DNA from 3 places in the Streptomyces sp. NPDC055287 genome. Region 1 is predicted to be linked to each of the others. Evidence: riboswitches for the same ligand, from Rfam matches in the RefSeq annotation. Region 1 holds a riboswitch; each other region holds the start of a gene.
What was found. Region 1 has a riboswitch for cyclic di-AMP ahead of ACWIHY_RS00490 (M23 family metallopeptidase). Riboswitches for the same ligand answer to the same signal wherever they lie in the genome.
Positions count from the first base shown of each region.

Region 2: it holds a riboswitch for cyclic di-AMP, as region 1 does, so the genes downstream of both, ACWIHY_RS15395 (transglycosylase family protein) here and ACWIHY_RS00490 (M23 family metallopeptidase) in region 1, are expected to answer to the same signal.
Region 3: it holds a riboswitch for cyclic di-AMP, as region 1 does, so the genes downstream of both, ACWIHY_RS11755 (M23 family metallopeptidase) here and ACWIHY_RS00490 (M23 family metallopeptidase) in region 1, are expected to answer to the same signal.

Region 1 is NZ_JBSHNE010000001.1:115,326-121,046, reverse strand. It holds gene ACWIHY_RS00495 (GntR family transcriptional regulator) at 1-354, opposite strand, end outside; gene ACWIHY_RS00490 (M23 family metallopeptidase) at 531-1,349, opposite strand; cyclic di-AMP (ydaO/yuaA leader) riboswitch at 1,362-1,529, opposite strand; gene ACWIHY_RS00485 (M16 family metallopeptidase) at 1,753-3,120, opposite strand; gene ACWIHY_RS00480 (M16 family metallopeptidase) at 3,141-4,508, opposite strand; gene ACWIHY_RS00475 (DNA gyrase/topoisomerase IV subunit A) at 4,723-5,721, shown strand, end outside.
Region 2 is NZ_JBSHNE010000008.1:118,362-124,082, forward strand. It holds gene ACWIHY_RS15380 (nucleoside triphosphate pyrophosphohydrolase) at 1-506, shown strand, start outside; gene ACWIHY_RS15385 (cytochrome P450 family protein) at 599-1,870, shown strand; gene ACWIHY_RS15390 (transglycosylase family protein) at 1,983-2,948, shown strand; cyclic di-AMP (ydaO/yuaA leader) riboswitch at 3,217-3,388, shown strand; gene ACWIHY_RS15395 (transglycosylase family protein) at 3,392-4,090, shown strand; gene eno (phosphopyruvate hydratase) at 4,485-5,721, shown strand, end outside.
Region 3 is NZ_JBSHNE010000005.1:371,673-377,393, reverse strand. It holds gene lhgO (L-2-hydroxyglutarate oxidase) at 1-422, shown strand, start outside; gene trmB (tRNA (guanosine(46)-N7)-methyltransferase TrmB) at 783-1,577, shown strand; gene ACWIHY_RS11765 (PrsW family intramembrane metalloprotease) at 1,726-3,129, shown strand; partial or broken gene ACWIHY_RS11760 (aldo/keto reductase) at 3,150-3,302, opposite strand; gene ACWIHY_RS11755 (M23 family metallopeptidase) at 3,392-4,486, opposite strand; cyclic di-AMP (ydaO/yuaA leader) riboswitch at 4,498-4,645, opposite strand; gene ACWIHY_RS11750 (DUF2332 domain-containing protein) at 4,904-5,721, shown strand, end outside.

The DNA of each region.
Region 1 (5,721 bases):
CCCCCGGCGGGCCCGCTCCTGGCCGAGCCTGACCAGGCCGCGCAGCACCTTCAGGTGGGCCTCGGTGCGCCGCTGGGCGGCGCGGGCCGCGCCCAGCGGCTCGAGCAGCGTCCGCACCTCCAGCAGGTCGGCGGCCTCCTGCTCGGTGGGCTCGGCCACGCAGGCGCCCGCGTGCCGGCGGGTGGTGACGAACCCCTCGGACTCCAGCGTGCGCAGGGCCTCGCGCACCGGGACGCGCGAGACACCGTAACGGCGCGCCAGCAGCTCCTCGGTGAGCCTGCTGCCCCGCGCGAACACACCGGACACGATGTCGTCACGGATTGCCGTGCATACCGATTGCGCGGGAATGCGCATGACCGAACCTCCGCCTTAATCCCCGCGAAACGCGGTTGATCGACGCCTGTTCGGTGACTCTATTGCAGCGGTCCCGGATTTCCGACGGGGGCTTTAATTCATGGACTGCTTTTGGACACGCCAGACATGCGGAAGGCCCCGGCGGGTGAGCCGGGGCCTTCCGTACGACCGAGCGGTCAGACGTTCACACCGTGCGCGCGCAGGTACGCGACCGGGTCCATGTCCGAGCCGTACTCGGGGGTCGTGCGGGCCTCGAAGTGCAGGTGCGGGCCCGTCGAGTTGCCGGTCGAGCCCGAGAGGCCTATCTGCTGGCCGGAGGCGACGGTCTGGCCGACGGAGACACCGATGGACGACAGGTGGCCGTACTGCGTGTACGTGCCGTCGTTCATCCGGATGACGATGTTGTTGCCGTACGCCCCGCCCCAGCCGGCCTCGACGACGGTGCCCCCGGCGACGGAGACGACGGAACTGCCGGACGCGGCGCGGAAGTCGACGCCGGAGTGGCTGCCGGAGGACCAGAGGTTGCCGCCGGTCTTGTAGCCGGTGGTGACGACGGAGCCGGCGACCGGGAGGGTGTAGCCGTTGAGACGCTTGCGCTCGGCCTCGCGGGCGGCGCGCTCCTTGGCGGCGCGCTCCTCACGCTCCTTCTTGGCCCGCGCCTGGGCCTCGGCCTTGGCCTTGGCCTCCGCCTTGCGCTTGGCTTCGGCCTTCTTCAGAGCCGCCTTGCGCTCGGCCTCGGCCTTGTCGGCGGCGTGCTGCTGCTGCTCGGCCTGGGCGGCGATCTGGTCGGCGAGGGAATCGCCGATGACGATGGCCTGGGTCAGGCCGGTGTCCTGGACGGCCTGGGCCGCTTCGCCGCCGGCGGCGAGGGCCGGAGAGGCCAGGCCTCCGATGACGCCGGTCGTCGCGAGTGCGGCGACGCCGGCCATGTTCGCGCTCTTGCGCGTCAGGCGGCTCGGACGACGGTGCTTCCCGGTGGCACGGGTGAACGCCATGGAGTGGCTGATCCTTTCCTTCCTTCTCGCCTACCGGGTTAGCTGACGGGTTCGGAGCAGGAAGGTCTCCTACGGACCCCTCCGTACGTACGCACAGAGGACGTCCGATTCACCCCAGGGACTGATTGGGTCCCCGGCTCCCCAGGCTCGCGCCTGACGGGGACTCGGCGATGACTGTCCGGTGCCACGGATGCGGCTCACTGCTGACGGACAGCCGGACAGACGCTAAACGGGACATCTTTTAATCACCAAACAGACACGGGGTTTTGTAACGCACCCCACAGGCCAGACAGGCAACCACCACAACAAATCGGACATAAGAGAAGGACCCCGACAGCCTTCCGGTTGCCGGGGTCCCTCTATCTCCCGCTTTGAGGGGAGTTGTTCGGCCGGTTCGGACGGCTCAGCCGCTGACCACCGTCACCTCGCCGATGCCGAGCGCCCTGACGGGCTCCTCGATCTGCGACGCGTCCCCGACGAGGACCGTGACCAGCCGGTCCTCAGGGAAGGCGCTGACGACCGCCGCGGTGGCCTCCACGGTGCCCGTCTCGGCGAGGCGGGCGTACATCTGGGCCTGGAAGTCGTCCGGCAGGTGCTGCTCGACCTGGTCGGCGAGCGTGCCGGCGACGGCCGCGGCCGTCTCGTACTTGAGCGGCGCGACACCCACCAGGTTCTGTACGGCGACATCCCGCTCGGCGTCGGTGAGGCCCTCGGCCGCCAGGGTGCGCAGCACCTTCCAGAGGTCTTCGAGCGCCGGGCCCGTGGACTCCGTGTCCACCGAGCCGCTGATCGCCAGCATGGACGCGCCCGAGCCGTCGGGAGCGGAGCGCAGCACCTGGCCGAAGGCGCGCACGCCGTACGTGTAGCCCTTCTCCTCGCGCAGGACGCGGTCCAGGCGGGAGGTGAGCGTGCCGCCCAGGCAGTACGTGCCGAGGACCTGGGCCGGCCAGACCCGGTCGTGGCGGTCGGGGCCGATCCGGCCGATGAGCAGCTGGGTCTGGACCGCGCCGGGGCGGTCCACGATGACCACACGGCCCGTGTCGTCGGCGGTGACCGGCGGTACCGGGCGCGATGCGGCGGTGTCGCCCTTCCACGCGCCCAGCGTGTCGGCCAGGATCGCGTCCAGGTCGGTGCCCTCGAGGTCTCCGACGACCACCGCGGTGGCGGTCGCGGGACGCACGTGGGCCACGTAGAAGGCCCGCACCGCGCCGGAGTCGATCTGCTGCACCGTCTCCTCGGTGCCCTGGCGCGGCCGCGACATGCGGGAGGCCGCCGGGAACAGCTCCTTGGAGAGCTGCTTGGCCGCGCGGCGGGACGGGTTGGCCGTCTCGTGCGGGATCTCGTCGAGCCGGTTGGCCACCAGGCGCTCGATCTCGCTGTCCGCGAACGCGGGCGCGCGCAGCGCGTCCGCGAGCAGGCCGAGCGCCTTGGGCAGCCTGGAGACGGGGACCTCCAGGGAGACCCGGACGCCCGGATGGTCGGCGTACGCGTCGAGCGTGGCGCCGCATCGCTCCAGCTCGGCGGCGAACTCCTCGGCGGAGTGCTTGTCGGTGCCCTCCGAGAAGGCCCGCGCCATGATCGTCGCGACGCCGTCGAGACCGGCCGGCTCGGCCTCCAGGGGGGCGGCGAGGAACACCTCGACCGCCACGACCTGCTGGCCGGGACGGTGGCAGCGCAGCACGGTCAGGCCGTTGGGCAGGGCGCCGCGCTCGGGGGCGGGGAACGCCCACGGCGTGGGGGTGCCGGCCTGCGGCTGCGGGTGGAACTTCATTCTCACGGCTGCGGTGTCGGTCACTTGTCCGCCCCTTCCTGGTCAGCGGTCTCACCGGCGGCGGTGTCGTCGGCTGCGTCGGCCGCGTGGGTCGGCTCGTAGACGAGGACCGCGCGGTTGTCCGGGCGCAGCCGGGCCTTGGCGGCCGCCTGGACCTCCTCCGCCGTGATGTCCAGGACGCGCCCGACGGCGGTCAGTGCGAGCTGCGGGTCGCCGAACAGGACGGCGTACCGGCACAGTTCGTCGGCACGGCCCGCGACCGTACCGAGCCGGTCGAGCCACTCGCGCTCCAACTGGGCCTGCGCGCGCTCCATCTCCTCGGGCGTGGGTCCCTCGGCGGCGAAGCGGGCCAGCTCCTCGTCGACGGCGCGCTCGATGTCGGGCACCTCGACGCCGGCCGACGTCTTGACGTCCAGCCAGCCGAGCGAGGGCGCGCCGGACAGGCGCAGCAGCCCGAAGCCTGCGGCGACGGCCGTACGGTCGCGGCGGACCAGGCGGTTGTGCAGCCGGGAGGACTCGCCGCCGCCGAGGACGGTGAGAGCCAGATCGGCGGCGTCGGCCTCGCGGGTGCCGTCGTGCGGCAGCCGGTAGGCGGCCATCAGCGCGCGGGCCGGGACCTCTTCGTGGATCTCCTCGCGCAGCTCCTGCCCGATGATGTCGGGCAGCGTGCCGTCGCGCGGCGGCTGCTTGCCGTCGTGGGACGGGATGGAGCCGAAGTACTGCTCGATCCAGGCGAGGGTCTGCTGCGGGTCGATGTCGCCGACGACCGAGATCACCGCGTTGTTCGGCGCGTAGTACGTACGGAAGAAGGCGCGCGCGTCCTCGAGGGTCGCGGCGTCCAGGTCGGCCATCGAGCCGATCGGCGTGTGGTGGTACGGGTGGCCCTCGGGGTAGGACAGTGCGGTCAGCTTCTCGAAGGCGGTACCGTACGGCACGTTGTCGTACCGCTGGCGGCGCTCGTTCTTGACGACGTCACGCTGGTTCTCCATGGACTCCTCGTCGAGCGCGGAGAGCAGCGAGCCCATCCGGTCGGCTTCCAGCCACAGAGCCAGCTCCACCTGGTGGGCGGGCATCGTCTCGAAGTAGTTGGTGCGCTCGAAGCTGGTCGTGCCGTTGAGCGAACCGCCCGCACCCTGCACCAGCTCGAAGTGACCGTTGCCCTTGACCTGCGCCGAGCCCTGGAACATCAGGTGCTCGAAAAGGTGAGCAAGGCCGGTACGGCCCTTGACCTCGTGGCGCGAACCTACGTCGTACCAGAGGCAGACCGCGGCGACCGGGGTCAGGTGGTCCTCGGAGAGCACCACGCGCAGGCCATTGGCCAGCCGGTGCTCTGTCGCTGTCAGGCCGCCGGAACCGGCCTGCGCTGTGGCCGTGTGACCCATGGGCATGTACGTCCCTTCGATCGCGATATGGAGAAGTCCTGCCACTGTATGCAAGCTCACGGACGCCTGGCGAAGTTCCCGGCCCGTGTACGCCCTCAGGGAACGCCCGAGCAGGCGCAACGGACGGGTCGAGGTCGGCGTTGTCAGTGCGCCGGTCCACAATGGTCGGCATCACACCCAAGAACTCGCCCTACAGAACCGCGAAGGAGCCGCAGCCGCGATGGCCCGCCGCAGCACGAAGACCCCGCCGCCGGACGATGCGTTCGAGGAGAAGATCCTCGATGTCGACGTCGTCGACGAAATGCAGGGCTCCTTCCTCGAGTACGCGTACTCGGTGATCTACTCGCGAGCGCTGCCCGACGCCCGCGACGGCATGAAGCCGGTGCACCGACGCATCGTCTACCAGATGAACGAGATGGGGCTGCGGCCCGACCGCGGCTACGTGAAGTGCGCCCGCGTCGTCGGCGAGGTGATGGGCAAGCTGCACCCGCACGGCGACGCTTCGATCTACGACGCGCTCGTGCGCATGGCACAGCCCTTCTCGATGCGCCTGCCGCTCGTCGACGGCCACGGCAACTTCGGCTCCCTCGGCAACGACGACCCGCCGGCCGCCATGCGGTACACGGAATGCCGGATGGCCGACGCCACCTCGCTGATGACGGAGTCGATCGACGAGGACACCGTCGACTTCAACCCGAACTACGACGGGCAGGAGCGCGAGCCCGTCGCGCTTCCCGCGGCGTACCCGAACCTGCTGGTCAACGGCGCGTCCGGGATCGCCGTCGGCATGGCGACGAACATGCCGCCGCACAACCTGGGCGAGGTCGTCGCCGCCGCCCGGCACCTGATCAAGCACCCCGGCGCGGACCTCGAGACGCTGATGCGCTTCGTGCCGGGGCCGGACCTGCCGACCGGCGGCCGGATCGTCGGCCTCGGCGGGATCAAGGACGCGTACGAGAACGGCCGCGGCACCTTCAAGATCCGTTCGACGGCGACCGTGGAGAACGTGACGGCGCGCCGCAAGGGCCTCGTCGTCACCGAACTGCCCTTCACCGTCGGCCCGGAGAAGGTGATCGCCAAGATCAAGGACCTGGTCTCGTCCAAGAAGCTCCAGGGCATCGCGGACGTCAAGGACCTCACGGACCGCATGCACGGCCTGCGCCTGGTCATCGAGATCAAGAACGGGTTCGTCCCCGAGGCCGTCCTGGAGCAGCTCTAC
Region 2 (5,721 bases), on a different contig from region 1:
TCGAGGCCATCGAGGACGGCGACCGCGACGCACTGCGCGAGGAGCTCGGCGACGTACTCCTCCAGGTCGTCTTCCACGCGCGCATCGCCCAGGAAGGCCGTCCGGAGGACGGGTCCGAGCCCTTCTCGATCGACGACGTCGCCGGCACCATCGTCGAGAAGCTCATCCACCGCCACCCGCACGTCTTCGGCGACGACACCGCCGAGACCCCGGAGGACGTCAAGGAGCACTGGTTCCGTACGAAGGCGATCGAAAAGCAGCGCGACTCGACAACCGACGGCGTCCCTCTCGGCCAGCCGGGCCTGGCCCTCGTCGCCAAGCTCTCTTCACGCGTACGCCACGCGAACCTCGACGTCCCCCTCCCGACGGGCGAAGGCATCGGCTACGAACTGCTGGCCATGGCGGTACGGGCGGAGGCAGCCGGCGTCGACCCCGAGGCGGCGCTCCGCGCGGCGGCCCGCACATACCGCGACGCGATCCGCACGGCGGAGGGCCACACCGACTAGCTCCCGGCTGTGGCGCGGCCCGGCCCGTCACGGGCGCCTGCGGGGCAGTGTGGGCGGTCGGTGGTGGTGGGGGAAGGGATACGGTCGACCGCGTGCCGCACCACCAGAACCATCCCGCATCCCGGTCCGAAGGCCCCGTGCCCGAGCTCTTCACCTGGGAGTTCGCGACCGACCCCTATCCGGCGTACGCCTGGCTGCGCGAGAACTCGCCCGTGCACCGGACGTCGCTGCCCAGCGGGGTCGAGGCGTGGCTGGTGACGCGGTACGCCGACGCGCGGCAGGCGCTCGCCGACCAGCGGCTGTCCAAGGACCCGGCCCACCACGCAGGCTCCGCGCACGCCAGGGGCAGGACGGGCATCCCGGGCGAGCGCAAGGCCGAGCTCATGACGCATCTGCTGAACATCGATCCGCCGGACCACACGCGCCTGCGGCGCCTGGTGTCCAAGGCGTTCACACCGCGCACGGTGGCCGAGTTCGCGCCGCGGGTGCAGGAGCTCACGGACCAGCTCATCGACAGGTTCGCGGCGGAGGGGAGCGCCGACCTCATCCACGACTTCGCCTTCCCGCTGCCCATCTACGCGATCTGCGACCTGCTCGGCGTACCGCGCGAGGACCAGGACGACTTCCGCGACTGGGCGGGCATGATGATCCGGCACGGCGGCGGGCCGCGCGGGGGAGTCGCGCGGTCGGTCAAGAAGATGCGCAACTACCTCGCCGAACTCATCCACCGTAAAAGGGAGGAACCGGGCGACGACCTCATCTCGGGGCTCATCCGCGCCAGCGACCACGGCGAGCACCTCACCGAGAACGAGGCGGCGGCGATGGCGTTCATTCTGCTCTTCGCCGGATTCGAGACGACGGTCAACCTCATCGGCAACGGCGTGTACGCGCTCCTGCGCAACCCGGAGCAGCGCGAGCGCCTCCAGCGCGCGCTGGCCGAGGGGGACACGGAGCTGCTCGCCACCGGTGTCGAGGAACTCCTGCGCTACGACGGGCCCGTGGAGCTCGCGACGTGGCGGTACGCCACCGAGCCGCTGACCCTGGGCGGCCAGGACATCGCGGCCGGCGAGCCCGTACTCGTCGTGCTCGCCGCCGCCGACCGGGATCCCGAGCGCTTCAGCGAGCCGGACACACTCGACCTCTCGCGCCGCGACAACCAGCACCTCGGCTACGGGCACGGCATCCATTACTGCCTCGGCGCCCCGCTGGCCCGGCTCGAAGGGCAGACGGCGATCGCGACGCTGCTGCTGCGCCTGCCGGATCTGCGACTTGCGGGGGATCCTGACGATTTGCGGTGGCGTGGGGGCCTCATCATGCGCGGACTGCGCACCCTGCCCGTGGAGTTCGACGCCGAAAACAAGTGACGCTGCGTCAATTCGAGACCTTCACGTGATCTGCGCTGCATCGACTTGTGACAAACGTTCGAGTACCGCTACCTTCACCGTCAACCTCAGCCGTCACTCGAAAGGCAACCGCATGCGCTCCGGGAACGGTAGACACCGCCGCCCCCGTCAGGCTCCAGCTCTCGTCGTCGCGGCAGGAGTCGCCGGATCGGCCATCGCCATCCCGCTGCTCGGCGCGAGCGGCGCGTCCGCTGCCGAAGCCACGACCTGGGACCGGGTCGCCGATTGTGAGAGTGGCGGCATGTGGAGTGCCGACCTCGGCAACGGCTACTACGGCGGACTCCAGTTCTCCCCGGAGACCTGGCAGAAGTTCGGCGGTACGGCGTACGCGCCGCGCGCCGACCTCGCCAGTCGCTCCCAGCAGATCCAGGTGGCCGAGAAGGTGCTCGCCGAGGAGGGGCCGCAGGCGTGGCCGAGCTGCGCCCTCATCTCCGGCCTGACGGAGGGTGACGACGCGGCTCCCGGCGACGGCGCGAGCGCCGAGCCCACCGCGGAGTCCAAGGCCGACACGTCGGACACGGTGTCGGAGGGCTCCGGGAACCCGGAGTCGTCCGAGTCGACGGAAGACAAGCCCGCCGGGTCCGCCGGTGAGGGCGTCAAGGACGGCAAGGACGGCAAGAGCGGCTCGACGAAGTCCGCCGAGCCGACGTCGCCCCCGGCGTCCGGGACGTCCGAGGAGTCGGGCGGAGCCTCCAAGAGCCCCGCGCCGCCGGCCGCCGAGGAGGGTGCCTCCAAGGGCAAGCACCGCGGCGAGGTGGCCCGGGAGGGCGCTGACGCCGTATCCGGCGAATCGGGCATCGAGCGCGAATCGGGACGTCACGCCTCGCGGGGTGACGGGTCGACACGTGAGTCGGCCAAGACGGACGGCGCCGAGGCCGCCGACGGCCACTACACCGTCCGTACCGGCGACAACCTCTCGGCCATCGCCGCCGAGCACGACCTGCGCGGCGGCTGGACGGCTCTCTATGCGGCCAATGAGGAGACCGTCGGGTCCGACCCCGACCTCATCGTCCCTGGCCAGAACCTCGATCTGAGCTGATTTCGAAGGGCAGTTCGGGCCGCTATGTCCGGATTGAAGCAAGTGAGACAAGGGTCTCTTTGCCTCAACTCGCGTACGCGGCCCGGACGATCCCCTCGTGTCACCCCTGACCTGCGCAGATATGGACGAAGTGAAGGCAGGGAAGGGCGAAATCTCCCTGATGGGCCTTTTTGAACATCAAGGGCTCATGTGTTTACCGTCGGACCGCTCGCCACCGCGGGCCCCGTCGACCGTCACGCCGAATCCTGCCGTCGGTCGGGGGGAACTGACGCGTAAAGCGCCGTAGGCAGGAGCGGGGGACCCAGGTAGGTCGCCGGGCCCGTACGTCGAAAGACGAACGGAACCGGCTTGGGGTTAAGCCGCGCGACGCAGGTCGCGCGCCGGGCACTCACTTGGCCCGAACCCGACAGCTCACCTCGTAGGCGTCGGTGAGGAGATGTCGCATGCTGTTTTCCAGCAACGCCAAGCACCGTCGCCCGTCCAAGGCCACTCGGTTCGCCGCGCTCGCCGGTGTCGCCGGCGCCGCTGTAGCCGTCCCGCTGATGGGTGCGACTTCGGCCTCCGCCGCCTCCGTCGAGACCTGGGACGCTGTCGCCCAGTGCGAGTCCGGCGGCAACTGGTCCATCAACACGGGCAACGGCTACTACGGCGGCCTGCAGTTCTCCGCGTCCAGCTGGGCGGCGGCCGGTGGCACGCAGTACGCCCCGACCGCCGACAAGGCATCCAAGGCGCAGCAGATCGCCACGGCCGAGAAGCTTCTCGACATGCAGGGCCCCGGTGCCTGGGCCTGTGCGGGCGCCGGCGGCCTGACCAACGACGGTGTCGACCCGGGTGTCGACACCTCCGGTTCTTCGGCGAAGCAGGAGCAGCCGCAGCAGCAGGCCGCCCCGCGCGCCGCCGAGCAGCCGGCCTCGCGCAGCGAGGTCCGTTCCGCGCCCAAGGCCGAGACCGCGAAGCCCGCCGCCCCCGCCAAGATCGAGAAGGGTGACGGCGAGTACAAGGTCAAGGCCGGCGACACCCTCGGCAAGATCGCCGACGCCGAGAAGGTCAAGGGCGGCTGGGAGAAGCTCTTCAAGCTGAACAAGGACATCGTCGACGACGCCGATGTCATCTACCCCGGTCAGCAGCTGCACCTCAGCTGATCCGGCTCGCGGCGCCCAGGCCGCTCCGGCTCGCCGCGCCCCGCCGAGCGGGCGCGCGGCACTCCGCCGGGCAGGCCGCGGCACCCGCGGAGCAGTCCGCGGCATTCGGCCGATCGACCGTGCTTTTCCGGCCGATCCCCCGCGGAACCCAGAGCACCCCGGTCCGGCGCGCTTCCCCCGTACGCGCCGGGCCGGGGTTTCGCCGTCAGTTACTGCCCAGTAGTCCCAGTACGTGGCACGTCCCGCCCGGAGTTACGTCCGCTGTTGCGGGCATTCGCACCTCTTCTTGTCCCAGGGGGCGGGCGAACGGCCGATCGATGCCTCCGAGCCGGTTAGGCTCTTGTCGCAAGGCCAAAGTGACCCTGCACCCCATAGCGTCACATCCCAGAAGGAGATGCTCGTGCCGTCCATCGACGTCGTCGTAGCCCGGGAAATCCTGGACTCCCGAGGCAATCCCACGGTCGAGGTCGAGGTCGGCCTCGACGACGGCAGCACCGGTCGTGCTGCTGTTCCGTCCGGTGCCTCCACCGGAGCGTTCGAGGCCATCGAGCTTCGCGACGGTGACCCGAACCGCTACCAGGGCAAGGGTGTCGAGAAGGCCGTCCTCGCCGTCATCGAGCAGATCGGCCCGGAGCTCGTCGGTTACGACGCCACCGAGCAGCGCCTGATCGACCAGGCCATGTTCGACCTGGACGCCACCGAGAACAAGGCGTCCCTCGGCGCCAACGCCATCCTCGGCGTCTCGCTCGCCGTCGCGCACGCCGCCTCCGAGGCGTCGGACCTGCCGCTCTTCCGCTACCTCGGTGGCCCGAACGCGCACCTGCTGCCCGTTCCGATGATGAACATCCTCAACGGTGGGTCGCACGCCGACTCCAACGTCGACATCCAGGAGTTCATGATCGCGCCGATCGGCGCCGAGTCGTTCTCCGAGGCCCTGCGCTGGGGCACGGAGGTCTACCACACCCTCAAGTCCGTACTGAAGTCCAAGGGCCTGTCCACCGGCCTCGGCGACGAGGGCGGCTTCGCCCCGAACCTGGACTCCAACCGCGCCGCGCTCGACCTCATCCTCGAGGCCATCAAGCAGGCCGGTTACGTCCCCGGTGAGCAGATCGCGCTCGCGCTCGACGTCGCCGCGTCCGAGTTCTACAAGGACGGCTCGTACGAGTTCGAGGGCAAGTCCCGCTCGGCCGCCGAGATGACGGAGTACTACGAGGAGCTCGTGGCGGCGTACCCGCTCGTCTCCATCGAGGACCCGCTCTTCGAGGACGACTGGGCCGGCTGGAAGGTCCTCACCGACAAGCTGGGCACCAAGGTCCAGATCGTCGGCGACGACCTCTTCGTCACCAACCCGGAGCGCCTGGCGCGCGGCATCGAGGAAGGCGCCGCCAACTCGCTGCTCGTCAAGGTCAACCAGATCGGTTCGCTGACCGAGACCCTGGACGCCGTCGAGCTGGCGCAGCGCAACGGCTTCAAGTGCATGATGTCGCACCGCTCCGGTGAGACCGAGGACGTCACCATCGCCGACCTCGCCGTCGCCACCAACTGCGGCCAGATCAAGACCGGCGCCCCGGCCCGCTCCGAGCGCGTCGCCAAGTACAACCAGCTGCTGCGCATCGAGGAGATCCTCGACG
Region 3 (5,721 bases), on a different contig from region 1:
GCGGCGTGCACGTCGGGCCGAACGCGGTGCCCGCGCTGGCGCGGGAGGGGTACGGGTGGTCCGCGATCCGGCCCCGGGAACTGGCGGACACGCTCGCCTGGCCGGGATCCTGGCGGATAGCCCGGCGGCACTGGCGGTACGGGGCGGGGGAGCTGCACCGCTCGATGTCGAAGCGGGCGTTCACCGACGCGGTGCGGCGCCTGCTGCCGGAGGTGACGGAGGCGGACCTGCGCCCGGCGCCGGCGGGGGTGCGGGCGCAGGCAGTGCTGCGGGACGGGACGCTGGTCGACGACTTCCTGATCCAGGAGTCCCCCCGCACGATCCACGTCCTGAACGCCCCGTCCCCCGCGGCGACGGCGTCACTGCCGATCGGGAGACGAGTGGCCCGGCGGGCGCTGGAGGCTTTGGGGGCGACGGCGTAGGGGGTGCGGCGTCCGGGGGGATGCCGGGGGACGCGCGGTGACGCCCCGCGAGTGGGGGGGCGGCCAACGTATGGGGCGATCCCCGGGCACGGGGCGGACGGGCGCCGCGCGGCACAGCGCCGAAGCAGCGACGGAGGGATGCGCGGTTACGGACGGCCCGTCCGCCCGACGCGAGCCGCTTCGCTTCGGGAGGTCGGGTTCAGCCCCGAGGGGGCCTTGCCCGTCCGGCGCTGAGGACAACGATCGTGGGCTCCGGGGCCGGGGGCCTGCCCCCGATTGGGGAAGGCGTGGGGCGGGGCAGGGTGGGGCGGGGAAAGCTCCACAGGGCCGCGTCGTGTCCCGGCGTAGAATCGGGTCATTGTGTCTGAGTCCTCCCGCGTCCAGCCCGACGCCGCCCTCCATGTCTCCCCCTTCCACCGCGCCAAGGGCGAGCCCCGCTTCCCCGGCGGTCCCGCGCCCGACCCCGCCGGGTCGCACCACGAGCGACGGATCCGCAGCTTCCAGCCGCGCCGCAGCCGCGTGACCACGGGGCAGGCCGAGGCGCTGGAGCGGCTGTGGCCCCAGTGGGGGCTCGACATCGACGGCCGGCGCGTACTCGACCTCGACGAGCTCTTCGGCGGCCACGGCCTGCCCGTCGTACTGGAGATCGGCTTCGGGATGGGCGAGGCCACCGCGCAGATGGCCGCCGGGGACCCGGGCACGGGCATCCTGGCCGTCGACGTACACACACCCGGCCAGGGCAACCTGCTCGGTCTCGCCGAACGCGCCGGTCTCAGCAACGTCCGCGTAGCGAACGGCGACGCGATCATCCTGGTCCGCGAGATGCTGCCGGCCGCCTCCCTCGCCGGCCTGCGCGTCTACTTCCCCGACCCGTGGCCGAAGAAGCGTCACCACAAGCGGCGCCTCATCCAGCCCGAGTTCCTCGACCTGGTCGCGCCCCGCCTCGCGCCCGGCGCGATCGTGCACTGCGCGACCGACTGGGAGTCGTACGCCGAGCAGATGCTGGAAGTGCTCAGCGCGCACCCCGACTTCGAGAACACCGTGCCGGACGGCGGCTACGCGCCCAGGCCCGCGTTCCGGCCGCTCACCCGCTTCGAGGGGCAGGGCCTCGACAAGGGCCATGTCGTGCACGACCTGCTCTTCCGCCGCCGGTAGAGCCCGGGGAGGCCCCGGCAAGGACCTGGCAAGGACCTGGCCCCGACCCGCCGGGCCCCTGGCCCCGACCCGGTCGGCGCCCGCCCGGCACCCGGCGGAGCCCGCACGCACCATCGCCGGTGTCAGTGGCTCTCGTTAGGGTCGACGGGTGTACGAGACGCCTCCGCACCCCCGGCAGCACCCGGCGGTCCCGGACTGTGAGCGGCAGCCGCAGTTCACCGCCGTACCGCCGCCTGCGCACTGGCGCTACAAGCCACGCCACGCCTGGTGGCGCACCAGGGCGGTGCGCGCGGGCGCGGTGATCACGGCCCTCGCCCTGTGCGGCCTGGTGATCCTGGCGATCGTCCGGGACCAGACCGGCACGCACGGCTTCCTGGTCGGGCTGGGGCTCGCGGTGTTGCCGGTGCCGCTGCTGGCCTCGGCGTTCCGGTGGCTGGACCGGGTGGAGCCCGAACCCTGGCGGAACCTCGTCTTCGCCTTCGCCTGGGGCGCGTTCGCCGCCGCACTCGTCGCGATCATCGCGAACAGCTTCGCGACCCGCTGGATAGCCACGGCCACCGCCGATCCGGCGGGGGCCGAATCCCTCGGCGCGACGGTGATAGCCCCGGTCGTCGAGGAGAGCGCGAAGGCGGCGGCCCTGCTGCTGATCTTCCTCTTCCGCAGACGGGACTTCACCGGGATCGTCGACGGGGTGGTCGTGGCCGGGTTCACGGCGACCGGCTTCGCCTTCACCGAGAACATCCTCTATCTCGGCAACGCCTTCGGCGAGGACCAGGAAGCGGGCGCCTCCGGCCTCGCGTCGGTGACCGCCGCGACCTTCTTCGTCCGCATAGTGATGTCCCCGTTCGCGCACCCGCTGTTCACGGTGCTGACGGGCATCGGCTTCGGGCTGGCCGCGCTCGCCCCGCCGCGCCGTGGCAGGTGGCGGCGTATCGCGCTGCCGCTGCTCGGCCTGGCGCTCGCGATGGGCGTGCACGCCCTGTGGAACGGCTCGTCGGCCTTCGGTCAGTACGGCTTCTACGCGGTGTACGCCGCGTTCATGGTCCCCGCCTTCGCGATGCTCACCTGGCTGGTGGTCTGGACGCGCCAGCGCGAGCTGGGCACGATAGCCGCCGAACTGCCCGCCTATGCCGCCGCCGGCTGGCTACTGCCCGCCGAACCGCTCGCGCTCTCCTCGATGCGGGCCCGCTCGCTGGCGCGGGGCGCGGCGGCGCGTGCGTACGGAGGACGGGCCGGAGGACGGGCCGCCGCCCGTGCCGTCGCCGAGTACGAGGCCTTCGCCACGTCCCTGGCCTTCCTGCGCCACCGCGCCCACCGCGGCGCACCGGGCCCGGACTTCACGGCACGCGAGCAGGAGCTGCTCCACCACCTGTGGCAGCGCAGGGAGGTCGCCGGGCCGGCCCTGGAGTACGCGGCGCGGGCGACGGGCCGGGTGCGGACCCCACCGCCCTGGCAGCCGCCGCCGTGGCAGCAGCCGCCCTGGCCGCCGTACGGGTACGGACCGCCCCCGCACCAGGCCTGCGCCGCGTACAACCCGTACCGGCAGCAGTAACCGCTGCGGCCGGTCCGAGGTCAGGCGGACGCCGCCGTCAGTGCCGCCAGCTCCGCCTCCGCCAGCTCCAGATCCGCCACCGCCAGCAGCGCAGGCAGCTGTTCCACCGTCCGCGCGCTCGTGATCGGCGCCGCGACCGTCGGCTGCGCCGCCAGCCACGCCAGCGCCACGGTCCGGCACGCACAGCGCCCCGCACACACAGACCGGCAGCCCTGGGCGCGGGGGGCGTGCGCCGGGACTGCCGGGGACTGTGGGAAAAGCGTCAGACGGTGAGGCCCTTGCCGCGCAGCCAGGCCGCGGGGTCGACGCCGGCGCCGTCGGGCGTGTGCACTTCGAGGTGCAGGTGCGGACCGGTGACATTGCCGGTGGCGCCCACACGTCCGATGACGTCGCCCGTACCGACCTCGCCGGACGTGACGGTCATCGAGGAGAGGTGGCAGTACCAGACCTCCGTGCCGTCCGAGAGCTCCAGGACGATGCGGTAGCCGTACGAACCCGACCAGCCCGCGGACTTGATCGTGCCGCCGTGCACGGCCTTGACCGGCGTGCCCGTCGGGGCGGCGAAGTCGAGACCGGTGTGCTGGCCGGAGGACCACATCGAGCCGGACTGGCCGTAGGTGGAGGTGAGCGTGTACGACGAGGTGGGCAGCGAGTAGCTGGCGGCCAGCTTGGCCAGCCGCTCCTCCTCGGCCTTGCGCGCGGCTTCTTCCTCCGCCTCGCGCTTCTTCTCCTCGGCCTCGCGCTTCTCCTCGGCGGCCTTGGCCTCGGCCGCGGTCTGCTGCTGCTTCGCCTCGGCGGAGGCCTTCTCGGCGGCCTCCTTCTCGGCGGCCAGCTTCACCTCGGCGTCGGCGGCGGCCTGCTGCTGCTCGGCCTGCTGGAGGATGCGGGCGCGCAGGGCCTCGCCCGCGTCGGTGGTGCCCTGCCGTGCGTCGGCGGTGGTGACGCCCGCGGTGGTGAGCGGGGCCGCGGCCACGACGGCTTCGTTCGCGGCGCCCGTCCCGGAGCCGGATTCCGCGTCGTCGGACATCAAAGACCCGACACCGGGTAGTGACTTGGCGTCGGGAAGGGATTCCGTTATCGCGTCGGGAAGGGAGATCGAGATTGCCGGCTTGTCCTGCGCGGTGGCGATGCCTCCCGCGCCGACCGCGGCGATGACGCCGACGCCGAGAACGGTGGAGCTGCGGCCGAGACCGCCGCGCTGCTTGGCGACGCGGTGACGACCGCGTACGGGCCGGACGGATTCCTCAGTCGGATTCCATTCTTCCCAGGTCCCCTCCCCGGCGACGTGACTCTCGCTGTCGTGGGGCGCCCCGTAAGGGGGCAGGGTGGCTTGGGGGGCAGGCCTGTTGGACGCCACGGAGGCGTGCTCCTTTCCTTCCTTCTCGCCTACCGGGTTAGCTGACGGGTTCGGAGCAGGAAGGTCTCCTACGGGCCTCTTCGTGGGTACGAAGCGGCCCGATTCACCCCAAGGAACATGGTTCCCCGGTTCCCTTGCGGGATTCGGCGCGTGCGCACGGTGCCGTCTCTTGCGACGACTGGGACGACCGCGCTGCGTTATCGAACGTTAATAGACACCGGCTCCGGTTTCCAAGCTGTTCCAACTGATCGTTAAGGACCTTGGCCCGAACCAATCGGGACACAAGCGACCACAGTCGGACGAGTTGACCACCCCTCAGAAAACATCCGCACCATGACGGTTCGTCAATTGTTATGCGCAGGGCTCTCGTGCGGTTACCCAGCGTCGCGACGGTCTCCGCACGGCTAACTTCAGCACATGGTTGTCAACAGCACGCATCCCAGTCCGTGGCCGGCCGATCGCTACCGCGAGTTCTCCGAGCAGCAGGCGCGCGGCATTTCTCCCGCTTACGCCGAACTCACCGCCCGTATCAGCGAGGACCGGGACTTCTGCGCCCTCATCGCCGGCCTGCCACCCGGCAACAAGCAGCAGCCCAATCTCCTCCTCGCCGCCGTCCGCTTCCTCGGCGGCCCCTACGAGCAGTGGGCGCCCTTCCGCGAGTGGACCCTGGCCCACTGGGACGACGTACGCGCCGTCATGCTGGACCGCTTCACCCAGACGAACGAGCCCGCCCGCTGCGCCACCCTGCTGCCCCTCCTCGCCGCACTCCCCCAGCCCCTCGCCCTCATCGAGGTCGGCGCCTCGGCGGGCCTGTGCCTCCACCCCGACCGCTACGCCTACCGCTACAACGGCGGCGCCACCCTGGGCACGTCCCCCGTCACCTTCGACTGCCGTACGGAGGGCCCCGTGCCCCTGCCCACGGCGCTCCCCGACATCGCGTGGCGCGCCGGCATCGACCTCAATCCCCTCGACCCCACGGACGAGGAGGACGTCCGCTGGCTCCAGTCACTGATCTGGCCCGGCCGCGCGGAGCGCCCGCGTCAGCAGCTCGCCGCCATCGAGGCCGTACGTACGGCGCCCGGCCCCCTCATCGTCCGCGGCGACCTCGTCGACGAACTCCCGGCGCTGGCGGCCCGCGCCCCCGCGGACGCCACGCTGGTCGTCTTCCACACCGCCGTGCTGACCTACCTGCCGCTCGCCCGCCGCGAGGAGTTCGCCCGGCTCGTCCGCGACCT